Regions from separate parts of the Streptomyces sp. DSM 118878 genome, predicted to be linked through region 2. Evidence: riboswitches for the same ligand, from Rfam matches in the RefSeq annotation. Region 2 holds a riboswitch; each other region holds the start of a gene.
The links. A riboswitch is a leader RNA that binds a small molecule or an ion and turns the genes downstream of it on or off. The one in region 2 is predicted to bind cyclic di-AMP.

Region 1 (4,202 bases), 990 kb from region 2:
TGCGTGACCCGGTCCCCGACGGCCAGCGCGACCACCGGCTTCTCCGAGGCGCGGCGCGTCGCGAAGCCCTGCGCGCCGCCCGTGCGCGAGCGCGACGAGGACAGCGACGAGGCGATGCCGGCAGCCGGGCCTGACGATGCCGGGGCGCCGACGGAACCCTTCCGCTTCCAGTCCAGATGCGCTTCCGGAATCTCTTCGAGGAAGCGCGAAGGCGGGTTGTAGGAGGGCTGGCCCCAGGCGCTGCGCAACGAAGAGCGCGTGAGGTACAGCCGCTCCCGCGCGCGTGTGATGCCCACGTAGGCCAGTCGGCGCTCCTCCTCCAGCTCCTTGACCTGGCCGAGGGAGCGCATGTGCGGGAAGACGCCGTCCTCCATGCCGGTCAGGAACACCACGGGGAACTCCAGGCCCTTGGCGGTGTGGAGCGTCATCAAGGTGATGACTCCGGAGCCGTCGTCCTCCTCATCCGGAATCTGGTCCGAGTCGGCGACGAGCGCGACACGCTCCAGGAAGTCGGAGAGCGATCCGGCCGGCGCGGCCCCCGCCTCGTCCTCTCCCGCAGCGCTTTCTCCGGCATCGCCCTGTCCGGCCTGGCCTTCCGCCGCCGCGCCTTCCGCCGCCGCGCCTTCTCCCGCCACGGCTTCCGCCGCCTCGGCATCGGCGGCCCGTACCTCTTCCCGCTGGGCGTTCTCCTGCTCGAACTCCAACGCCACGGCGGCGAGCTCCTGGAGGTTCTCGATGCGGGTCTCGTCCTGCGGGTCCGTCGAGGCCTGCAACTCGGCGAGATAGCCCGTGCGTTCGAGCACGGCCTCCAGGATGACGGCCGGGCCCGCGCCCGACTCGACCACGGTCCGCAGCTCCTCCATGAGCGTGTTGAACCGCTTGACGGCGTTCGTGGAGCGGGCCGCCATTCCGTACGCCTCGTCGACGCGGCGCAGCGCCTGCGGGAACGAGATCTTCTCGCGCTGCGAGAGCGCGTCGATCATCGCCTCGGCGCGGTCGCCGATGCCCCTCTTGGGTACGTTGAGGATGCGCCGCAGCGGGACTGCGTCCTCGGGATTGGCGAGAACGCGCAGGTAGGCCAGCACATCGCGGACCTCCTTGCGCTCGTAGAAGCGGACGCCGCCGACGACCTTGTAGGGCAGGCCGACGCGGATGAAGATCTCTTCGAAGACACGGGACTGCGCGTTCGTCCGGTAGAAGATCGCGACGTCGCCGGCCTTCGCGTCACCCGCGTCCGTGAGGCGGTCGATCTCGTCGGCGACGAACTGCGCCTCGTCGTGCTCGGTGTCCGCCACGTAACCGGTGATGCGCGCGCCCGCGCCCTGGTTGGTCCAGAGGTTCTTCGGGCGGCGGCTCTCGTTCCGCTCGATGACCGCGTTGGCGGCGGTCAGGATCGTTTGCGTGGAGCGGTAGTTCTGCTCCAGGAGGATCGTCGTCGCGTCGGTGTAGTCCTCCTCGAACTGGAGGATGTTGCGGATGGTCGCGCCGCGGAAGGCGTAGATCGACTGGTCCGCGTCACCCACCACGCACAGCTCGGCCGGGTCGTCCCCCTCGCCACCGGAGGGGCCGACCAGCTCACGCACGAGGGCGTACTGCGCGTGGTTCGTGTCCTGGTACTCGTCGACCATGACGTGGCGGAAGCGGCGGCGGTAGTGCTCGGCGACGTCCGGGAAGGCGCGCAGGAGGTTGACCGTCGTCATGATCAGGTCGTCGAAGTCCAGCGCGTTCGCCTCGCGCAGACGTGACTGGTACATGGCATAGGCCTGGGCGAGGGTCTTCTCGAAGCCGTCGGCGGCCTTGCTCGCGAAGTCGTCCTCGTCGATCAGCTCGTTCTTGAGGTTGGAGATCTTGGCGCTGAACGACTTCGGCGGGAACTTCTTGGGGTCGAGGTCGAGGTCGCGGCAGACCAGGGCCATCAAGCGCTTGGAGTCCGCCGCGTCGTAGATCGAGAAGGAGGACGTGAAGCCCAGCTTCTTGTACTCGCGACGCAGGATGCGGACGCAGGCGCTGTGGAACGTCGACACCCACATCGCGTTGGCCCGGGGCCCCACGAGCTGCTCGACGCGCTCCTTCATCTCGCCCGCGGCCTTGTTCGTGAAGGTGATCGCGAGGATCTGGCCGGGGTGCACACCGCGCGCGGCGAGGAGGTACGCGATGCGGTGGGTCAGCACACGGGTCTTGCCGGAACCGGCGCCGGCGACGATGAGCAGCGGGGAACCCGCGTGCACGACGGCCGCGCGCTGGTTCTCGTTCAGCCCCTCGAGCAGCGCCGCCGGGTCGATCACCGGGCGCGGGGCACCGTCCCGGTAGTGCGTGTCCCGGGTCATGGGCACGTCGAACTTCCCGTCGAACAAGTCGTCCGGAACGGGCTCCGGAGCGCTGTCCTCGGGCGGGGGCGGGGGTTCTTCGTCCGTGGCCCGGGAGGGCTGCAGGTCCGCCAGGAAGCTGTCGTCAAAGAGGCTGCTCATCGCCTCCCGAGTCTAGGCGGACCCACTGACAACCCGCGCCGGGTTCCGCCGACCCGCCCTCTCCGCTCGCAGCGCGTCCACGACCGATCACCGTCTGCCATCGCACCGCGAGGCCACGCTCGGGGCCTCGTAAAGTCACGAAAATGTATCGGGCATATCGAACATCAACCTTCACAGGCGTCACACAAGTTGGCTAGCGTGCTGCCCGGGCCACTCGTATTCCCACCGGCGAACCCCGCCGGGAACGCGCGGCCCCCGCCGAGTCCGACATGTTCGGAGCCGGGGACCCACCGAGAACTTGGGGTGAATCGGTCCCGTACGCAGTACGGAACCGTAGGGCAACCTTCCGGACCACCCGCCCGAACCCGACAGCTAACCCGGTAGGCGGCCTACGGAAGGAGTCGCCTCCCTTGGCGTCGCACCGCAAGCCGCGGACCCGGTCAGCCGGAATTCGCACCGCCCCCGCCGTCGGCATCACCACGGCCGCCCTCACCTCCGTGGCGCTCCTCTCCCAGAGTGCCCAGGCGGCGCCGTCGGCGCCCGCGAGGCCCAGCCTGGAAGAGATCCAGAAGAAGGTCGACGACCTCTACCACCAGGCGGGCGTGGCCACCCAGAAGTACAACTCGGCCAAGGAGAAGACCGAGAAGCAGCGCAAGAAGGTCGACCGCGTCCTGGACGATGTGGCCAAGCGCACGGACGAGCTGAACGAAGCGCGTCAGGAGCTCGGCTCCTTCGCCGCCGCGCAGTACCGCACCGGAGGCGTCTCGGAGACGGCCACCATGCTGCTGGCCGACGACCCGCAGGGCTATTTCGACCAGAACCACCTGGCGGACCGGCTGACCACGCGGCAGAAGAAGGCCGTCGACGACTACGAGACGCAGCGAGCCGCGGCGACGAAGCAGCGCACGAAGGCGGCGAAGGGCCTGGAGACGCTGACCGACTCGCGGGACGACCTGCGGACCAGCAAGCGGACCGTCCAGAAGAAGCTGGGCGAGGCACGCGAGCTGCTCTCGGAGCTGACCTCCGAGGAGAAGGCGCGGCTCGCGGCGATCGAGCGCAAGAAGGAGCAGGCGGCCAAGCGCAAGGCCGAGGAGCTGGCCCGCGAGCAGGCCGCCGAGGCGGAGCGCAAGCGCGAGGCCGAGGCCGAGGAGGCGGCGCGGAAGGAGAAGGAGCGAGAGCAGGAGCGGGAGCAGGAGGACGACCAGGGCTCGGGCACGGGTTCCGGCACCGGCTCGGATGCGGGTTCCGGCACCGGTTCGAGCTCGGGCTCCGGCTCCGGCTCCGGGAACACGGACGGCAGCTACGCCACCAAGGCCGCGAAGGTCATCGACTTCGCCGAGGCCCAGATAGGCAAGCCCTACGTATGGGGCGCCACGGGCCCCGACTCCTACGACTGCTCCGGGCTCACCCAGGACGCCTGGAAGGCCGCCGGGATCTCACTGCCGCGCACCACGTGGGACCAGGTCAAGGTCGGCACGACGGTGAAGACGGCGGACGCGAAACCGGGTGACCTGGTCTTCTTCTACGACGACATCAGCCACGTAGGGATCTACATCGGCGGCGGCAAGATGATCCACGCCCCGAAGCCGGGCGCGAACGTCCGCGTCGAGTCGATCTACTACATGCCGATCCACAGCGTGGTGCGCCCGGCGTGACCTACCCGGAGTGACTACGGAAATCGCCGCCTACGCGCGCGTGGCCCGCATCCCCGAGAGGATGCGGGCCACGCGCGCG
Region 2 (4,202 bases):
CGCGTACCCGCTCCCTGCCGGGGCTGCGCGCGTGGGCGGGCGGCTTCGTCGAGGGCGTGCGGGAGCCCTGTGGGGAGCGCAGGCCCATGCGCTGGCGCACGGTGTGGCGGCTCACGCGCCTCGGCCGGCCGCCCGTCGTGTGACGGCCCGCAAGTGGTTCGGAGCACCCCTTCGGATGGCGTAGAGTTGGGTTTAACGACGCGGGGTGGAGCAGCTCGGTAGCTCGCTGGGCTCATAACCCAGAGGTCGCAGGTTCAAATCCTGTCCCCGCTACTGAAACTCAGGGCCGGGAAGCTTTTCAGCTTCCCGGCCCTGAGTGTTTTCCGGCTCCGGCCGTCGGGCGGGCGTCCACGGGTGCCCGACCGCCGGACGGGCGCCCGTGGGGGCGCTTCCGTCACCCGGTCGGCCCACACCAGGTCGCACCCGCACCGCGTTGCGGGAAGCCTGGGTAGGTGCAGCGCGGTGATGGGCGCGGAGTCGGCGGGAGACGAGCGGTGGGGCAGCGAGGAGGGACCGACGGGTCCGGCCGTGGGAACCGCCGCGGGCGGCGCCTGGGCGGCCGCACAGCCACCCCCCACGAGCGGACCTTCGTCCGGGCCCTGCCCTTCCTGCTGCTCATCGTCGGCATCGCGTACGACGTCTCGACCCCGACCGAGTTCAGCGCGACCCCCCTCTACACGGCGGCACCCCTGATCGCCGCCCCCTTCTACTCGCTGCTCAACACCGTCCTGACCGGCGCGGCCGCCTCCGCCGCGGTCGCCCTGCTGCACTACGGCAACCATGCCGTCGGCCACGTCGAGTCCATCACCGAACTGCTCACCGTGGTGACCGTCGCCGTCTTCGCCGTCGTCATCAACCGCGTCGTGCGCCGAGGCAACGACCGGCTCGCCACCGCCCGCTCCATCGCCGAGACCGCCCAGCGCGCCGTCCTGCCGGAGCCGGACGCCCGCATCGGTGGCCTCGACATCGCGGCGCGGTACGAGGCGGCGCAGGCCGACGCGTTCATCGGCGGCGATCTGTACGCCGTGCAGGACACCTCGCACGGGGTGCGGCTCATCGTGGGGGACGTGCGCGGCAAGGGCATGGGCGCGGTCGCGGCCGTCGCCGTCGTCATCGGCGCGTTCCGCGAGGCCGCCGAGCAGGAGGCCACCCTGGAGGCGGTGGTGCAGCGCCTGGAGCGGGCGCTCGCGCGGGAGGGCACCCGGCGGGACGGGCTCGACGCCTTCGAGGGGTTCACCACGGCCGTCCTCGCGGAGATCGGGCACGGCGACAGCCACGTACGCCTGATCAACCGGGGGCACCCGGAGCCGCTGCTGCTGCGCGGGGACGGGCGGCTGTGCGTGCTCTCGCCGACCGACCCCGCGCTGCCGCTCGGCATGGGCTCGCTGGGGTCCTGGCCGGACCGGGCGGACGAGACGGAGTTCCCGCCGGGCGCGATGCTGCTCTTCTACACGGACGGCCTCTCGGAGGCGCGGAACGGGACCGGGGAGTTCTACGACCCCGCGACCCGGCTCGGCGGGCGGGTCTTCCCGGGGCGCCGGGGCCCGCAGACGCTCCTTGCCACGCTCACGCAGGAGGTGCGGTGGCACACCGGGGGCGGCGCGACGGACGACCTGGCGCTGCTCGCGGTGCGGCGGCCCGCCGCGGACGACCCCGATGTCACGGCGGGTGACTGAACTGCACCCCTCTGCATAACAACTGACGTACTGTCATGTGGAGGGTAGGTTCCGGTTCGGCCGCACGGCCGGGCGACTCGCCCCGTTCGCGGCCCCCGTGTCCCCATACGTACGGCCGGGTCGTACCCCGGAGGCGTTAAGAATCAACAGGAACAGCTTGGAATACGGGCCCGCTGTCTATTAACGTTCGATAACGCAGCGCGGTCGTCCCAGCCGTCACTAGAGGCGGCTCCGTGCGCACACGCCTAATCCCGCAAGGGAGCCGGGGAACCACCTACTTGGGGTGAATCGGGCATCTGTGCATCCGTGCCAGGTGTTCGTAGGAGACCTTCCTGCTCCGAACCCGTCAGCTAACCCGGTAGGCGAGAAGGAAGGAAAGGAGTGCGCCCCAGTGGCGTCCAACCGGCCTGCCCCAGAAGCCGCGTACGTTCCGAATGACCCCGATTTCGGTGGGTACGACGAGCAGACCTGGGAGGAGTGGAATCCCACCGAGGAGTCCGTCCGTCCCGTCCGCGGCAGGCACCGTGTGCACAAGAAGGGCGGCGGCGGCCTCGCCCGCAGCTCCACCGTTCTGGGCGTCGGCGTCATCGCCGCCGTCGGCGCGGGAGGCATCGCCACCGCGCAGGACGGCAAGCCGCCGGTCTCCATATCGATGCCCGACCTGGGCGCCGTCACCGACTCGCTGCCGGAGGCCAAGTCCCTTCCCGGCGTCGGCTCCCTGATCTCCGACGACTCCGCCGACTCCGGCTCCGGCTCCGCGGTGGACGCCGCCACCGCCGCGGCCCCGCTCACCGCCGCCGGTGTCAGCTCCGCCGACGCCCAGCAGGGCACCACCGACGCGGGCGAGGCTCTGCGCGCCCGCATCATGCGGCAGGCCGAGAACCAGCAGAGCCAGGCCGACGACGCGGTGCGGACCGCGGCCGAGGGCGCCGCCGTCAAGAAGGCCGCCGAGGAGGCCGCCGCCCAGCAGAAGGCGGCCGAGCAGAAGATCGAGGCCAAGGCCGCCGCGAAGAAGAAGAAGGAGGAGGAGGCCCGCAAGGCCAAGGCCGAGGCCGAACGCCTGGCCAAGCTCGCCAAGAGCTTCGCGATCCCCACCTCCTCGTACACCCTGACCTCGCACTTCGGCGACTCCGGTTCCATGTGGTCCTCCGGGCAGCACACCGGCCTCGACTTCGCCGCGCCGACGGGTACGCCGCTCAAGGCCGTGCACACCGGCACCGTCAAGGAGGCCGGCTGGGCCGGGGCCTACGGCTACCGCACGGTCCTTGAGCTCGATGACGGCACCGAGATCTGGTACTGCCACCAGTCCTCGATGAACGTCAGCGCCGGGCAGAAGGTCAGCACCGGCGACGTCATCGGCCGCGTCGGCGCGACCGGCAACGTGACGGGGCCGCACCTCCACATGGAGGTCCACACCGCGGCCGGCGCCAACATCGACCCGCTCGCCTGGCTTCAGGGCAAGGGCCTCAGCCTCTGACGCCTCTGACTCCGGTGGTCCTGGCGCCAACCCCCCGGCGCCAGGGCCGCCGGTCCCGAGTAGGGCCCCCGGATACACCGGGGGTCATGGAATTCCGTTTCCGCCGCGGTCGTTGAGGAACGCATGACTTCTCTTCGTACGCTTGGCTCTTCCGACCTTGAGGTCTTCCCGCTCGCCCTCGGCGGCAACGTCTTCGGCTGGACCGCCGACCGGACGGCGTCCTTCGCCGTCCTCGACGCCTACACCGCGGCGGGCGGCAACTTCATCGACACCGCCGACTCCTACTCGGCCTGGGCGGAGGGGAATCGGGGCGGCGAGTCGGAGACCCTGATCGGCGAATGGCTGGCGAGCCGCGGCAACCGCGCCGACGTCGTCATCGCCACCAAGGTCGGCGGGCACCCCGACCGCAAGGGCCTCGCCGCGAGCACCATCAAGGCCGCCGCCGAGGAGTCACTGCGCCGCCTGGGCACCGACTACATCGACCTGTACTACACCCACTACGACGACCCCTCGGTCCCCGTAGAGGAGTTCATCGGCGCCCTCGACGAGCTGGTCCGGGCCGGCAAGGTCCGCGCGATCGCCGCCTCCAACATCAGCCCCGAGCGGCTCCAGGAGGCCCTCGACCTCTCCGACCGCGAGGGCCTCGCGCGCTATGCCGCGCTCCAGCCGCACTACAACCTGGTCTCCCGCGGCACCTACGAGGGCCCGCTCCAGGAGGTCGCCTCGCGCTCCGGCCTCGCGGCCGCCCCCTACTACGCGCTCGCGTCCGGCTTCCTGACCGGCAAGTACCGCCCCGGCGTCACGGTCGACAGCGTCCGGAGTGCGGGGGTCGAGAAGTACGTGGGCACCGAGCGGGGCGACCGGGTGCTCGTCGCGCTCGACGAGATCGCGCGGGCGCGGGGCGCCGAACCGGCGACCGTGGCGCTCGCCTGGCTGGCCGCCCAGCCCACCGTCGCCGCGCCGATCGCCTCCGCGCGCACGGTCGAACAGCTTCCCGCGCTGCTCGCGGTGGCGGACCTGGAACTGACGGCGGCCGAACTCTCGACGCT
Region 3 (4,202 bases), 1.8 Mb from region 2:
GCCCGCCCACCAGCTGGAGCTGGCCCTGTGGCTCGAGGCCGACCGGATGGGCTCGCTGCTCTCCGCGCTCGACGAGGAGTCGATGGAGAACCAGCGGGACGTCGTCAAGAACGAGCGCCGCCAGCGCTACGACAACGTTCCCTACGGCACCGCCTTCGAGAAGCTGACCGCCCTCTCGTATCCGGAGGGCCACCCGTACCACCACACGCCGATCGGCTCCATGGCCGACCTGGACGCGGCCACCCTGGAGGACGCGCGCCAGTTCTTCCGCACGTACTACGCGCCGAACAACGCCGTGCTCTCGGTCGTCGGCGACATCGACCCGGAGCGGACGCTCGCCTGGGTCGAGAAGTACTTCGGGTCCATCCCCTCGCACGACGGCAAGCAGCCGCCGCGCGACGGCTCCCTCCCCGAGCGCATCGGCAAGGAGCTCCGCGAGGTCATCGAGGAGGACGTCCCGGCCCGCGCCCTGATGGCCGCCTACCGGCTGCCGGAGGACGGCACACGCGCGTGCGACGCGGCCGACCTGGCGCTGACCGTCCTGGGCAGCGGTGAGTCCTCACGGCTCTACAACCGGCTCGTGCGCCGGGACCGCAGCGCCGTCGCCGCCGGGTTCGGTCTGCTGCGGCTCGCCGGCGCGCCCTCGCTCGGCTGGCTCGACGTGAAGACGTCCGGTGACGTCGAGGTCCCGGTGATCGAGGCCGCCGTCGACGAGGAGCTCGCCCGCTTCGCCGCGGAGGGCCCCACCCCGGAGGAGATGGAACGCGCCCAGGCCCAGTTGGAGCGCGAGTGGCTCGACCGGCTCGGCACGGTCTCGGGGCGCGCGGACGAACTGTGCAGGTACGCCGTCCTCTTCGGTGACCCGCAGCTCGCCCTCACCGCCGTCGGGCGTGTCCTCGACGTCACCGCCGAGGAGGTCCAGGAGGTCGCCAAGGCCCGCCTGCGGCCCGACAACCGCGCGGTGCTCGTGTACGAGCCCGTGGCCGCCGAAGGAGCCGAGGAGACGGCCGCCGACGGGACCGAAGAGACCGCCGCCGGCGAGACCGACCAGGAAGAGGAGGCGGCGAAGTGACGGAGGCCGCGACCATGCAGTTCCACCCGCAGCCACAGCCCGGCACGGCCAAGCCGTGGGCCTTTCCCGCGCCCGAGCGCGGCGCCCTGCCCAACGGCCTGACGGTGCTGCGCTGCAACCGCCCCGGCCAGCAGGTCGTCGCGGTGGAGGTCCACCTGGAGGCCCCGCTGGAGGCCGAGCCGAAGGGCCTCGACGGCGTCGCCACGATCATGGCGAGGGCCTTCAACGAGGGCACGGACAAGCACTCCGCGGAGGAGTTCGCTGCCGAGCTCGACCGCTGCGGCGCCTCCATGGACGCGCACGCCGACCACCCCGGCGTCCGCGTCTCCCTCGAAGTGCCCGTCTCCCGCCTCCCGAAGGCGCTCGGGCTGCTCTCCGACGCCCTGCGCGCCCCCGCCTTCGCGGACAGCGAGATCGAGCGCCTCGTACGCAACCGGCTCGACGAGATCCCGCACGAGGCGGCCAACCCGGCGCGCCGCGCCGCCAAGGAGCTCTCCAAGCAGCTCTTCCCGGCCGGTTCGCGCATGTCGCGGCCGCGCCAGGGCACCGAGGAGACGGTCACCGCCATCGACTCGGCGGCGGTGCGCGCCTTCTACGAGAAGCACGTCCGTCCGGCGGCGGCCACCCTGGTGATCGTCGGCGACCTGGAGGGCACCGACCTGGACGCGATCCTCGCGGACACCGTCGGCACCTGGACGGGCAGCACGGCGGAGCCGCGCCCCGTACCGGCCGTGACCGCCGACGACACCGGCCGCGTGGTCATCGTCGACCGTCCCGGAGCGGTCCAGACGCAGCTCCTGATCGGCCGCATCGGCCCGGACCGGCACGACCGCGTCTGGCCGGCCCAGGTCCTCGGCACGTACTGCCTCGGCGGCACCCTCACCTCCCGTCTGGACCGGGTCCTGCGGGAGGAGAAGGGCTACACCTACGGAGTGCGCTCCTTCGCCCAGGTCCTGCGCTCCGCCCCGGACGGCACGGGCGCCGCGATGCTCGCCATCAGCGGATCGGTCGACACGGAGTCCACGGGGCCCGCGCTCGACGACCTCTGGAAGGTGCTGCGCACGCTCGCCGCGGAGGGCCTGACCGACGCCGAGCGCGACGTGGCGGTGCAGAACCTGGTGGGCGTCGCCCCGCTCAAGTACGAGATGGCGTCCTCCGTGGCGGCCACGCTCGCCGACCAGGTCGAGCAGAACCTCCCGGACGACTTCCAGGCGCGGCTCTACCGGCAGTTGGCCGCCACCGGCACCGTGGAGGCCACCGCGGCCGTCGTGAGCGCCTTCCCGGAGGACCACCTGGTGACGATCCTCGTGGGTGACGCCGCGCGCATCGAGGAGCCCGTCAGGGCCCTCGGCATCGGCGACGTGAGCGTCGTCCCCGGCTGAGCGACAGGCCGCCTGACGGGCAGCCGACAGCCAGCAAGTCACGACATATGAGGACCCCGGTGACCCAAACGGTCACCGGGGTCCTCATATGTCCGAATTACTACGGAGGTTGCCTGTCTGCCGTGTGGCGTGCGCTACAAAAGAGGCGTTCTGTTTGTCGTTCGAAAGACGTCGCGTTTAGCGTCGGTCCGGCTGTTCGTCACGCAGTACGCCGCAGCCGCGGCACCGGACAGTCATCGCCGAGTCCCCGTACGGCGCGAGCCAGGGGAGCCGGGGACCCACATGTCCCCTGGGGTGAATCGGGAACCTTGCCGCGAGGTGAGGGGCTCGTAGGAGACCTTCCTGCTCCGAACCCGTCAGCTAACCCGGTAGGCGAGAGGGAAGGAAAGGATCAGCCGCTTCATGGCGTTCACCCGTGCCACCGGGAAGCACCGTCGTCCGAGCCGCCTCACGCGCACCACGGCGAATGCCGCGGGCGTCGCCGCGCTCACCACCACCGGTGTCATCGGAGGCCTGGCAGCTCCCGCGCTCGCCGCCGCCGACGACGCGGCCATCGAGCACACCGGACTCACCCAGGCGATCTCCGTCGGCGACACGCTCGCCGAGGGCATCGACGCGCAGGCCGCCGCCCAGCGCCACGCCGCCGAGGAAGCCGCCGCCGCCAAGAAGGCCGAAGAGGCCGCCAAGAAGAAGGCCGCGGAGGAGAAGCGCAAGGCCGAGGCCGAGGCCAAGGCGAAGGCCGAGGCGAAGGCCAAGAAGGAGCGCGAGGCGAAGGAGCGCGCCGCCCGCGAGGCCGAGCGCAAGCGCCTGAACACCTACGTCTCCCCGATCTCCGGTTCCTACGTCTCCACGGGCTACCAGACCGGCGGGGCCATGTGGTCCTCCGGCAGCCACACCGGCGTCGACTTCCACGCCTCGTCCGGCACCCCGGTCCACGCGGTCGGCTCCGGCACCGTCGTCGAGGCCGGCTGGGGCGGTGCCTACGGCAACAACGTGGTCATCAAGATGAACGACGGCACGTACACCCAGTACGGCCACCTGTCCTCCCTCGGCGTCACCGTCGGCCAGGCGGTCACCCCGGGCCAGCAGATAGGCCTCTCCGGCTCCACGGGCAACTCCAGCGGCCCGCACCTGCACTTCGAGGCCCGCTCCGGCGAGGAGTACGGCTCGGACATCGACCCCGTCGCGTACCTCCGCGCGCACGGCGTCAACGTCTGACCGACGCCACTGACGTCGTACCGAAAGCCCCGGCTCACGAAGAGCCGGGGCTTTCGGCGTCTGGACTTTCGGTGTCCGGGCTTTCGGAGTCTGGCCAAAAGATATCCATGAATTCCGTCCCCCCTTCGGAAAACGCGTCGTCCTGCAATAGAGTCACGGAAAGAGCGTCAATCGACCGCGTCGCGCGGGGATCAAGGCGGAGGACCGGTCATGCGCATTCCCGCGCACTCTGTATGCACGGCGATACGGGACGACATCATTTCCGGCGTCCATGAAAGAGGCGGCCGGCTCACCGAGGACCTCCTCGCGCGCCGCTACGGCGTCTCCCGCGTCCCCGTGCGCGAGGCCCTGCGCACCCTGGAGGCCGAGGGGTTCGTCGTCAGGCGCAGGCACGCGGGCGCGTGTGTCGCCGAGCCCACGGAGCAGGAGGCCGCCGACCTCCTGGAGGTCCGCCTGCTGCTCGAACCGCTGGCCGCGGCGCGCGCGGCACGGCGCCGCACCGACGCCCACCTCAAGGTCCTGCGCGGTCT
Region 4 (4,202 bases), 520 kb from region 2:
CGGCGTCCCCCGCGAGGACCAGGACGACTTCCGCGACTGGGCGGGCATGATGATCCGTCACGGCGGCGGCCCGAGGGGCGGCGTGGCCCGGTCGGTGAAGAAGATGCGCGGCTATCTCGCCGAGCTGATCCACCGCAAGCGCCTCGACCCGGGCGACGACCTCATCTCCGGCCTGATCCGCGCCTCCGACCACGGCGAGCACCTCACGGAGAACGAGGCCGCCGCCATGGCCTTCATCCTGCTCTTCGCCGGTTTCGAGACCACCGTCAACCTCATCGGCAACGGCGTGTACGCCCTGCTGACCCACCCCGAACAGCGCGAACGCCTACAGAAGGCGCTGGCCGACGGCGACACCGGGCTCCTGGAGACCGGCGTCGAGGAACTCCTGCGCTTCGACGGTCCCGTGGAGCTCGCCACCTGGCGGTTCGCCACCGAGGAGCTGTCCATCGGCGGGCAGCGCATCGCCGCGGGCGACCCCGTCCTCGTCGTCCTCGCGGCCGCCGACCGCGACCCCGAGCGGTTCGAACACCCGGACACCCTGGACCTCTCGCGCCGCGACAACCAGCACCTCGGCTACGGCCACGGAATCCACTACTGCCTGGGCGCGCCGCTCGCCCGTCTGGAGGGCAGAACCGCTCTCGCGACGCTGCTGCGGCGCCTTCCTGACCTGCAACTGGCGGTCGATCCGACGGATTTGCGGTGGCGTGGCGGGCTGATCATGCGCGGGCTGCGGACGCTGCCGGTGGAGTTCACATCCGCACAGGGGCGGGCCGGGAACTGACGGGGCGTCACGATTGTGACTTTCACGTGATCTCCGCTGCATCGACTTGTGACAAGCGTTCGACTGCGGCTACGTTCACGTCGACTCGGGCACCCCGTTGCCCGGTCGCCGCACAAGTCTCCCGAAAGGCAACCGCATGCTCTCCGGCAATGGTCGTCACCGACGCCCCCGCCAGGCCCCGGCCCTCATCGTCGCGGCAGGAGTCACCGGATCCGCCATCGCCATCCCGCTCCTCGGAGCGACCAGCGCGAGCGCCGCTCCCACGGTGACGTGGGACAAGCTCGCCGAGTGCGAGAGCGGCGGCGCGTGGAGCGCCAACCCTGGCAACGGTTACTACGGAGGGCTCCAGCTCTCCCAGGAGACCTGGGAGGCCAACGGTGGCCTCACCTACGCGCCCAGCGCCGACCAGGCCTCCAAGTCCCAGCAGATAGCCGTGGCCGAGCGCGTCCTGAACGGCCAGGGCCCCGAGGCGTGGCCGAGCTGCGCCCCGATCGCCGGCCTCACGGACGACGGCGCCGCGGCCGACGTGGACCCGGGCGACCCGATCATCCCCGAGCCCTCGGGTTCGGCCGGCTCCGGCACGTCCGGTTCCGGGGACTCGGAGAAGCCGGAGAGGTCGGAGAAGTCGGAGAAGAAGGAGGACTCCGAGAAGACGGGGGACTCCGAGAAGAAGGACGAGTCGTCCGACGAGGCGTCAGGGAGCGGAGACAAGCCCTCCGACGACGCGAGCGACACGCCGGACTCCGACTCCGGTTCCGACCAGGGGAAGGATCGCGACAAGTCCGGCAAGAAGGACAGCAAGGACAGCGAGGGCAGCAAGGACGGCAAGGGCGACGAGGCGGAGCCCGACGGCAAGGCGGAGAAGGGCGCGTCGGACGGCTCGGACGAGTCCGCGGACGGCGAGAGCACTTCGCCCACGGGCAGGGACGAGGACTCCGCTTCCTCCGCGGGGCGGCACCGCGGCGGCAGCGCGCAGGAGAGCGGTTCGGGCGCCGACGGGAGCCCCTCCGGCGACCGTTCGGGCCGGCACGCCTCGCGCGGCGGCGAGCGGACGGACAAGCCGGCCGACGGGACGTACAAGGTCCGCTCCGGCGACAACCTCTCGGCGATCGCCGACGACCACGGTGTGGACGGCGGTTGGTCCAAGCTCTACACCAAGAACAAGAAGACCGTCGGGGATGACCCGGACCTCATTCTCCCCGGTCAGAGCCTCGTTTTGGGCGAAAAATAGGGGTACTTGACGATGCGTCGGCGGGGTACTTCGCGTCGAATGCCCGCTTTGGCGCGAGTGAGAGATGGGTCTCAGAAGCCCTGATCGTCTTTGAAATTCGGGTGGTCCCCTGTCTACGGTCGTGACCGCTCGCCATTGGTGGGCCCCGCCGGTCGGTACGCCGAATCCTGCCAACGGCCGGACGGGAACAATCGTCGCTTCGAGCGCCGTAGGCAGGAGCGGGGGACCCAAGGTAAGTGCCGGGCCCGGAAGTTCGGCTCCGAACAGGAGCGGGACGTACGGACCGGCTAGGGGTGGAGCCGCACTCGGGAGAGTGCGGCCGGGCAACTTCACTGGCCCGAACCCGACAGCTCACCTCGCAGGCGTCGGTGAGGGGATCAACTCATGCTGTTTTCCAGCAAGGGCAAGCACCGCCGTCCGTCCAAGGCCACCCGTGTCGTCACGCTCGCCGGTGTCACCGGTGCCGCCGTGGCCGCCCCGCTGATGGCCGCCGGTTCGGCCTCGGCCGCCACGACCTCGGAGTGGGACGCGGTCGCCCAGTGCGAGTCGGGCGGCAACTGGTCCATCAACACCGGCAACGGTTACCAGGGCGGCCTCCAGTTCTCGCCGTCCACCTGGGCCGCGTACGGCGGCACCAAGTACGCGTCCAGCGCCGACAAGGCCTCCAAGGCCCAGCAGATCGAGATCGCCGAGAAGGTCCTCGCGGGCCAGGGCAAGGGTGCCTGGCCGAGCTGTGGTGTCGGCCTCTCCAACGCCTCCGGTGGTGGCGGCGGCCAGCAGCAGGCCCCGCAGCAGCAGACCAAGCCGAAGCCGCAGCAGACGCAGCAGCAGGCCGCCCCGCAGCAGCAGCAGGCCCCGCAGCAGCAGGCCGCGCCGAAGCCGCAGCCGGCGCCGCAGACCCAGACCAAGAAGACCGTCGAGACCCCGACCGGCAAGACGGTCGAGAAGGGCGACGGCGAGTACAAGGTCAAGACGGGCGACACCCTGTCGAAGATCGCCGAGTCGCACGACGTCAAGGGCGGCTGGCAGAAGGTCTACAAGCTCAACGGCGACATCATCGACAACGCCGACTTCATCTACCCGGGCCAGCAGCTCCACCTGAGCTGACCGGCGCGGTCACGGCCGTGCCTCGGCGGACGCACGGCCGTCCCCCCCGTCCCCACGGGCTCCCCGCCCCGGTGCGCGTATCCCCCGTACGCACCGGGGCGGGGCCATGTCCGCTCCCGGCCTCCGACTGTCCGCCCCCGGCCGTCCGCCCCCGTTGTTCGCCTTCAGCGAGCTACCGGCCGGTAGGAACGCGGGCTTCCGTCCCGTTTCCCCGGTATTTGGGCGCTCGGGCGTCCCACGGGGCGGGCGGTCGGCTGGCCGAAGGCTCCGGGCCGGTTAGGCTCAGGAGACGCAGGGCCGAAGCGGCCCCGCGTAAACGCGTCACATCCCAGAAGGAGATGCTCGTGCCGTCCATCGACGTCGTCGTAGCCCGGGAAATCCTGGACTCCCGAGGCAACCCCACGGTCGAGGTCGAGGTCGGCCTCGACGACGGCAGCACGGGTCGTGCCGCCGTCCCGTCCGGTGCCTCCACCGGAGCCTTCGAGGCCATCGAACTCCGTGACGGTGACCCCAACCGTTACCAGGGCAAGGGCGTGGAGAAGGCCGTCCTCGCCGTCATCGAGCAGATCGGCCCGGAGCTCGTCGGCTACGACGCCACCGAGCAGCGGCTGATCGACCAGGCCATGTTCGACCTGGACGCCACCGACAACAAGGGCTCGCTCGGCGCCAACGCCATCCTCGGCGTCTCGCTCGCCGTCGCGCACGCCGCGTCCGAGGCCAGCGATCTGCCGCTCTTCCGCTACCTCGGCGGTCCGAACGCGCACCTGCTGCCCGTCCCGATGATGAACATCCTGAACGGTGGGTCGCACGCCGACTCCAACGTCGACATCCAGGAGTTCATGATCGCCCCGATCGGCGCGGAGTCCTTCTCCGAGGCCCTGCGCTGGGGCACCGAGGTCTACCACACGCTGAAGAAGGTCCTGAAGGACAAGGGCCTCTCCACCGGCCTCGGCGACGAGGGCGGCTTCGCCCCGAACCTGGACTCGAACCGCGCCGCGCTCGACCTCATCCTTGAGGCCATCAAGAAGGCCGGCTACGTCCCCGGTGAGCAGATCGCGCTCGCCCTCGACGTCGCCGCGTCCG

Region 1: it holds a riboswitch for cyclic di-AMP, as region 2 does, so the genes downstream of both, ACRAKF_RS16350 (NlpC/P60 family protein) here and ACRAKF_RS21015 (M23 family metallopeptidase) in region 2, are expected to answer to the same signal.
Region 3: it holds a riboswitch for cyclic di-AMP, as region 2 does, so the genes downstream of both, ACRAKF_RS28740 (M23 family metallopeptidase) here and ACRAKF_RS21015 (M23 family metallopeptidase) in region 2, are expected to answer to the same signal.
Region 4: it holds a riboswitch for cyclic di-AMP, as region 2 does, so the genes downstream of both, ACRAKF_RS23410 (transglycosylase family protein) here and ACRAKF_RS21015 (M23 family metallopeptidase) in region 2, are expected to answer to the same signal.

What each region holds. Positions count from the first base shown of each region.
Region 1 covers NZ_CP193622.1:3,727,045-3,731,246, forward strand. The annotation lists gene ACRAKF_RS16345 (ATP-dependent DNA helicase) at 1-2,468, opposite strand, end outside; cyclic di-AMP (ydaO/yuaA leader) riboswitch at 2,715-2,871, shown strand; gene ACRAKF_RS16350 (NlpC/P60 family protein) at 2,879-4,123, shown strand.
Region 2 covers NZ_CP193622.1:4,716,455-4,720,656, forward strand. The annotation lists gene ACRAKF_RS21000 (glycosyltransferase family 2 protein) at 1-143, shown strand, start outside; tRNA gene ACRAKF_RS21005 (tRNA-Met) at 200-273, shown strand; gene ACRAKF_RS21010 (PP2C family protein-serine/threonine phosphatase) at 495-1,676, shown strand; cyclic di-AMP (ydaO/yuaA leader) riboswitch at 1,909-2,056, shown strand; gene ACRAKF_RS21015 (M23 family metallopeptidase) at 2,068-3,153, shown strand; gene ACRAKF_RS21020 (aldo/keto reductase) at 3,277-4,202, shown strand, end outside.
Region 3 covers NZ_CP193622.1:6,474,064-6,478,265, forward strand. The annotation lists gene ACRAKF_RS28730 (M16 family metallopeptidase) at 1-1,072, shown strand, start outside; gene ACRAKF_RS28735 (M16 family metallopeptidase) at 1,069-2,454, shown strand; cyclic di-AMP (ydaO/yuaA leader) riboswitch at 2,682-2,844, shown strand; gene ACRAKF_RS28740 (M23 family metallopeptidase) at 2,857-3,672, shown strand; gene ACRAKF_RS28745 (GntR family transcriptional regulator) at 3,883-4,202, shown strand, end outside.
Region 4 covers NZ_CP193622.1:5,237,526-5,241,727, forward strand. The annotation lists gene ACRAKF_RS23400 (cytochrome P450 family protein) at 1-781, shown strand, start outside; gene ACRAKF_RS23405 (transglycosylase family protein) at 918-2,012, shown strand; cyclic di-AMP (ydaO/yuaA leader) riboswitch at 2,207-2,392, shown strand; gene ACRAKF_RS23410 (transglycosylase family protein) at 2,397-3,119, shown strand; gene eno (phosphopyruvate hydratase) at 3,464-4,202, shown strand, end outside.